One region of the Frankia sp. CeRuru1 genome, then DNA from elsewhere that is predicted to be linked to it. Evidence: riboswitches for the same ligand, from Rfam matches in the RefSeq annotation. Region 1 holds a riboswitch; the other holds the start of a gene.

What was found. Region 1 has a riboswitch for cyclic di-AMP ahead of AC08OP_RS00450 (transglycosylase family protein). Riboswitches for the same ligand answer to the same signal wherever they lie in the genome.
Region 2: it holds a riboswitch for cyclic di-AMP, as region 1 does, so the genes downstream of both, AC08OP_RS11765 (transglycosylase family protein) here and AC08OP_RS00450 (transglycosylase family protein) in region 1, are expected to answer to the same signal.

The regions. Positions count from the first base shown of each region.
Region 1 covers NZ_CDWWEW010000002.1:45,392-48,768, reverse strand. The annotation lists gene AC08OP_RS00455 (peptide deformylase) at 1-1,040, shown strand, start outside; cyclic di-AMP (ydaO/yuaA leader) riboswitch at 1,537-1,703, shown strand; gene AC08OP_RS00450 (transglycosylase family protein) at 1,706-2,086, shown strand; gene rlmB (23S rRNA (guanosine(2251)-2'-O)-methyltransferase RlmB) at 2,292-3,377, opposite strand, start outside.
Region 2 covers NZ_CDWWEW010000132.1:4,350-7,726, forward strand. The annotation lists gene AC08OP_RS11755 (adenylosuccinate synthase) at 1-154, opposite strand, end outside; gene AC08OP_RS11760 (DUF3151 domain-containing protein) at 246-680, opposite strand; gene AC08OP_RS11765 (transglycosylase family protein) at 767-1,486, opposite strand; cyclic di-AMP (ydaO/yuaA leader) riboswitch at 1,489-1,685, opposite strand; gene AC08OP_RS11770 (transglycosylase family protein) at 2,197-2,874, opposite strand; cyclic di-AMP (ydaO/yuaA leader) riboswitch at 2,881-3,116, opposite strand.

The sequences.
Region 1 (3,377 bases):
CGCGGTTGTACCGATCCGATCCACTGCGCTGGGAGGACCTCCAGCTCAGCGCACACTGCGGCGGCGAGCAGATGGCCTGGCAGGTCAAGACGGACTGGGACGCGCTCAAGGAGGTCTGGCTGCTCTTCGAGAACAGTCGAGGGCGATTTCCGCTCTATCCCGGCGAATCGGCATGGATCAACTACAGCTACCAGGTGAGCAGGGAGAAGTGGGGGCCGTGGTTCCAGCGTGCCGTGCGGGTACCGACGAGTTTCCTCTCGGTGCAGCTGGACTTTCCGGCCGAGCTGGATCCCGTGGTCTGGGGCATGGAGACGTCGATGACCGCCGATGCCTTCCCGTTCCGGACCGCAATCGCCCGCACCGACTCCGGCGACCGGCGGATCTTCACCTGGTCGACCACCGAGCCGCCGCTGCACGCCCGCTACCGACTGGAATGGAACTTCCGGGCCACCGTGCCGGAACGTGATCCGGCCGCGGAGACCGGAACACGTCCCAGCGATCAGATGGCGGCCGTTGGCATCGTGCAGGAGGGTGAGGCGATCCTGCGGCAGTCGGCCCGCCCGTTCGCCCTGCCCGACGAGGCCGAGGACGCGCGCCGGGTCGTCGCCGAGCTGTCCTCCGCCCTCGAACGGGTATCCGCCCTGCACACCTTCGGCAAGGGCATGGGCATCGCCGCGCCGCAGGTCGGCATCAACCGCGCCGCGGCGATCGTGCGTACCCCGGGCGGCGACACGCTCACGCTGCTCAACCCCAGCGTCATCGAAACCTCCCGGGAGACCGACGAGCAGTACGAGGGCTGCCTGAGCTTCTTTGACGTCCGTGGCCTCGTCCCCCGGCCGCTGGAGCTGCACGTCGAACACACCGATATCGACGGCAACCGGCACATCACCGTCTATCGGCAGGGGCTGGCGCGGCTTGTCGCCCACGAGATCGACCACCTGCACGGTCAGCTCTACACGGATCGGATGCGGGCCGGAACCACACCAATCCCGGTGGAGCAGTACCGGGGTACCGGCTCGGCCTGGTCCTACAACCGCTGACCGACCCGAACGCACCCGCCTCGCGGGCGGCATGGCGGCATGGCGGCTGGCGGCTGGCGGCGACGCAGCGCCGGGACCGGGTGTCCGGCACCGACTGGTAGATCCGACATATGACATGATTCCCTCGTGCCGTATAGTCCGGAAAGCGGGCGATAGGTGCGGGCCCGCCGGAACGCCGGCACAGATTTTTCCAGATCCTGGTTAGAGATTGCCGGCAGCGGGTAGCAGAGGCTTGATCACCACGCGGCGGAACAGTTTCTCCACGCATCGCGTATTGTTTACCGTCAACGTGACGACCCAGCTACGGACTGGGGATTTCCAGCCCACTGGACAACCTCTAGAATCGGGCGCGCACGCGGGCGCGAAACACCATTAAAAAGATCGGAACAAGTAAACAGGATGCACTGTGTGCATCCTCACGTACTCTTGTTTTTCCTGGGTCACTCTCAGCTATGTTCATTGCCGTGCCGTCACCTGATGGCATTCGTCGGGCGGCACGCCGAATCCTGCCCCCGCTCGACGAGAATCGAACCTTCGGCAGGAGCGGGGGAACCAATTCCGGGCGCCACGAAAAGGCGTTCTCGGGGTGAAGCCGCGATGCGCGGCCGGGCATTCCCAGCCCGAACCCGACAGCTCACCTCGCAGGCGTGGGGAAGGGCAACTCAATGTCCAACGCTCGTTCGCTCGCTCGTGGCCTCAACCGCATCAGGCTCGGTTCCCGGGCCTTGATCGCAGCCACCACTCTCGCGGCCTCGATCGGCGGTGGCCTCGCGCTGTCCCAGCCGGCCAACGCGTCGACGAATGCCGACCGCTTCCTCTCCAAGGTGATTCCGTGTGAGTCCGGGGGAAACCCGCGCGTGGTCAACTCCATCGGCGCCGGCGGACTGTTCCAGTTCCTGCCCAGCACCTGGCGCGGGGTCGGCGGCAAGGGTCTGCCGCAGCACGCCAGCGTCGCCGAGCAGTGGCACCGCGCCCGCATCCTGTACGCCCAGCAGGGGACGAGCCCCTGGTACGCATCGAAGCCGTGCTGGGGTCACAAGATCTGAGCTGCCCGACTTCCCGCGCCAGCTTTCACTGTCCGCGCCCGGCCGGTACTGATCGGCGCGCGGCCAGCAGCCCCGTGTCCCCTCCGGGACACGGGGCTGCGCGCTACGTTTCCCGGTCACGGTTTCCCGGCCACGGCGACGCCGGCCAGGTCAACGTCCGCAGCCCCGCCCGGCGGAGACCCGGCGGACCCACCGATCGGCCGGCTCAGCCGATCCGACGGCGGCGGGCGATCTCGGCCAGCGTGATCCCAGCGGCCACCCCCGCGTTGAGGGACTCCACCGCACCCGCCATGGGGATCCGGACCCTCACGTCGCAGCGCTGCTCGACCAGCCTGGACAACCCGCGTCCCTCGGAGCCGATCACCAGGACGAGTGGGTCGGTCGCCATCGTGAGCTCGTCGATGCTCACCTCGCCGCCCGCGGCCAGACCGACGACGAACTGGCCGCCCGCCGCGTAGGAGACGAGCGTGCGGGCCAGGTTGGTGGCGCGCGCCACCGGCAGCCGGGCGGCGGCCCCCGCCGAGGTCTTCCAGGCCGCGGCGGTCATGCCGGCGGCCCTACGCTCCGGAACGACGACGCCATGGGCACCGAAGGCGGCGGCCGAGCGCACCACAGCCCCGAGGTTGCGGGGATCGGTGACCCCGTCCAGCGCCACCAGCAGACCGGGGGGGGACGAGCGCGCGCGGGCGAGGAGATCATCCGGATGGGCATACCGGAACGGCGGTACCACGAGGGCGAGACCCTGATGCGGAGCGGTGCCACACATCCGGTCGAGATCCGTGCGGCCGACGTCGGCCACGGCGATCCCGGCCCGCCCGGCGAGTCGGCGGGCGTCGGCGAGCCGCTCGTCGAAGTCCAGCCCGCCGGCGATGAAAAGGGTCGACGACGGCACCCCGGCCCGCAGCGCCTCGACCACCGCGTTGCGCCCGACCACCAGCTCGTCGCCCTCGGTCCGCCGTGGGCGCCCGGTCCCCGCGGAACCCCCCGCGGCGCTCGGCCCGGTGGTGGCCGCAGCGGCGACGGCGCGGCCACCATCCCCGCGCCGGCCGGCAGCCGCTCGACCCCGCTCGGCTCCGGCCGATGCGGAACGGGCCGCAGCAGCCGCCGCCGCACGACGCTGGGCGGGATGGCCGGGGCGCAGCTGCGCGGGCGGCGTGGCCCCACGGCCCTCCAGCGCCTTGCGGCCGTGACCGCCGCTGCCCGTGGAGGCCCCCTTGCGGTGGGAACCGGACTTGGCGGCCCGACCGCCCTGACCGCCGCGGGCGATCCCACCGCCCCGGCGAGCGGCGCC
Region 2 (3,377 bases), on a different contig from region 1:
GCGCGTAGCTCTCCGCCCCGATGACCACGGTGTGGCCGGCGTTGTTGCCACCCTGGTACCGGACGACGTAATCGACGGCGCCGCCCAAGAGGTCGGTCGCCTTTCCTTTTCCCTCGTCGCCCCACTGGGCACCGATGAGGACAAGAGCAGGCACCGGGCGAGGTTACTAGGGATGGCGGGGCCGTGGGGCCGGCTGCGGCGTCCTCGCTGGCCTCCACCACCGACGCGGCCTGATGAACTCACTGTCAGGTGAAGCCGAGCTCACTGGCGGCGACGGGATCGCTGTCAGTCAGGAACGTCCGGCAGCGGGTGGCCTCCTCGGCCTCCCCGATGGCCGCGGCCGCCCGGACGAGAGCGGCGAGTGAACGCAGGAACCCGCGGTTGGGTTCGTGTGACCAGGGGATCGGCCCGTTGCCCTTCCAGCCCGAGCGGCGCAGGGCGTCGAGGCCGCGGTGATAGCCCGTGCGGGCGTAGGCATAGGCCTCGACGGGTCGTCCGCCGGTGAGCGCGAGCTCGGCGAGCGCGGCCCAGGGCGCGCTGAACGCGGGCAGCCGGGCGGCGACGGCATCCGGCGGATCACCGGCGGCCAGCGCCTCGGTCGCGGCCGCGTCGGAGGGCAGGAGCGTCGGCGGCGGACCGGAGAGCAGGTTGGGTTTTCCCGAGGCGGACGGCGTCGTCATGAGTGCATCCTGCCCGACGACTGGCCGCACACGTCATGGAGGTCACCCCGGACGCGCCCGCCCTGCGCGCACGGTGACCGGGTCGGTCAGGCCCTGACGCTGACGTTCCACAGATTCTGGCCGACGACCCCGGGTTGACCGTCGTTCACCCGGGTGAGGTACGAGTACAGCGCGGCGATGCCCTGCGACTGCGGTCCGAACTTGCCGTCGACGGTGAGTACGAAGCCCTTCTGGCGCATTCTGTCCTGCCAGACGAAGGCCTCCGGGCGGACGTCGTCGCTGAGGGACGCGTCGAGGACCGTGCCCCTGAACGAGCCGTCCCCCATCTCCCGGCGAGCCCGGTCCAGCGTCATGGGGGGTTCCACCGGGGTGATGGCCTGCTGGATGACGTCGCCAGAGCCGCCCGGGACACTGGCCGGGCCGTTGTTGGTCAGGCCCATCTTGACCGAGCAGGACGGCCATGGCTGCCAGCCCCGCTGGTTGTAGAGCTTCGCGGCCGCCTCGTCCTGCGTGGCGGGCGACGCCTGGTACGGCCGGCCGGAGTACCCGAGCCCGTGCCAGGTCCGGTCGTCGAACTGGTAGGCACCGGAGAAGCCGTTGCCGGTGTTGATCGCGTAGTTGCCGCCGGACTCGCACTGGCGGAGCTTGGCGAAGTCATCGGCGGTGGCCGCGCCCGCCGGAGCCGCGGTGACCGCGAGGCCGCTGCCGACGATGGCCGTGACCGCGCCGGTGGTGCGCAGGATGCGACCGGCGGGCGATGGGGCCTGCGGTGCTCGATGTCTGCCGCCACGACGCCCAGAGGGCATGTTAGTCCAATCCCGTCGCCTGCGGGGTGAGCTGTCGGGTGCGGGCTGGGATGGCCCGGCCGGAGGATCCGACCCCGGGTGGCGAGTAGGAACCGCTCTCCACCATGGACCGGGATGCACCGGCTTTACCCCAAGGACGCCGCTTGCGGCGCCCGAAATGTGGGTCCCCCACTCCTGCCCGCTGCGGTTGATGTTCGTTCCGGCCGCTCGCACGGGGGCAGGACTCGGCGTCCGTCCGGGCGGCCTCGCCGACGAGGCGAGTGAGCGGCACTCTAGCGAGAACCGCTCATGGAGCGCAAACCGGGGTGGTCCGGAGTAACCAGTGAGGATCGCGCGAATCGTGCCACTTCCGTACAGGTTCCGCAGGTGGCTCGCTGGTCCTGCTGTTCCTCGCCGGCCTTGCCGAAGATCGGCTCTGCCGAAGAGCGGCCCTGCCGGAGGCCGGTCAGGGTGTGGTCCGGGTGATGTTGGTGGTGGGTTGCACGGGCCAGCCCGTACGGGCCGTCAACCGGAGATCGTCCGGAGGCCGGTCGGGCCGGCCCGTCGTCGAGGTGAGATCCCCTGACCGGTGTCGCCGGGGTGGGATGCCCGGTTGCCGCGGCGGTCGTCCCCCGTCGCGGGAGCGGAGTGAACAGATCAGCTGACGGAGCTGACGGAGCTGACGGAGTGAATGGATCAGCTGATAGAGCTGATAGAGCTGATAGAGAGGATCAGCTGAAGGTGGCCCGCCAGGTCGCCGGGCCGACGATGCCGTCGACGGCGAGTCCCTTGGCGGCCTGCAGGGCGCGGGCGACTGCGGCGGAGCGTGGTCCGTAACGGCCGTCGATCGTGATCGGATACCCCAGATGGTTGACGCGGGCCTGCCAGGCCCGCACGTCGTCGCGTACCTGCCTGGCCAGTGCGGTCGTCAGGTTACGGGTGAATACGGGGGTGCTCACGGAGATGGGGCTGACCGTCAGCTCACTGCGTTCCGCCGTGCGCGACGCCTGGCCCGAGGAGCTCGACGAGCCGCCCGCGAGCTGGTCGGCGCCCATCCCGCGGCCACAGGTCGGCCACTGGCCGAAGCCGGACCGCCGGGCGAGCTTGAGTGCGGCCTCGTCCTGGACAGCCGGGGGAGCCTGGTGCGGCAGACCGCTGTAGCCGAGGCCGTGCCAGGTGCTGGCGGAGAACTGGTAGGCGCCGTAGTACGCGTTGCCGGTGTTGATCGTGTAGTCACCGCCGGACTCGCACTGCCGCAGGCCCGTCCAGGTGGTGGCCGCACCGGCCGGCTGGTTGAGCGCGAAGGTGCCGCCCACCGCTGCCGCGAGTACGGGTGCGACCACGAGGGCCCGGGCCCGGCTGCGGGTACCGGCGCGGCATTGTCGGCCACTGATACGTGCGTCGGACATGTCTTGTGGTCCTTCCCCACGCCTGCGAGGTGAGCTGTCGGATTCGGGCTGGGAACTGCCCGGCCGTGCCAGGGATTCCCTGGAGACGGAAGCCGCACCGGAAACACCTTTCCGTGTGGTCGTCGCACATGGCTTCACCCCGAGAGCATCGAATCCTTTCGATACTCGGAGATGGGTCCCCCGTTCCTGCCGCCCGGTTCGAGAAATCGTCGGCCGGGGGCAGGATTCGGCGTGCCGCCCGACGAATGCCCGGCGTTGTTGCCGGGCACGGCGAAAACCATAACCACGCCACCCGGCGAGTCGCCAAGCATTGAATAGGGTGCGTGAAAAAGAGCACACTCGGCGCGCCTGCTTGAGCAGGGACCGACGGCCTGGTATCGCGCGTGCGCGCCCGCTCATCAACCTGGCGGTACGACGTGCGGAGGCATTTGTGCTTGGCCGATCATCCTGTTTGCCGATGGGCGACGATGAGCGGAGAGTCCCGTATCAGGCCAGATGTGTGA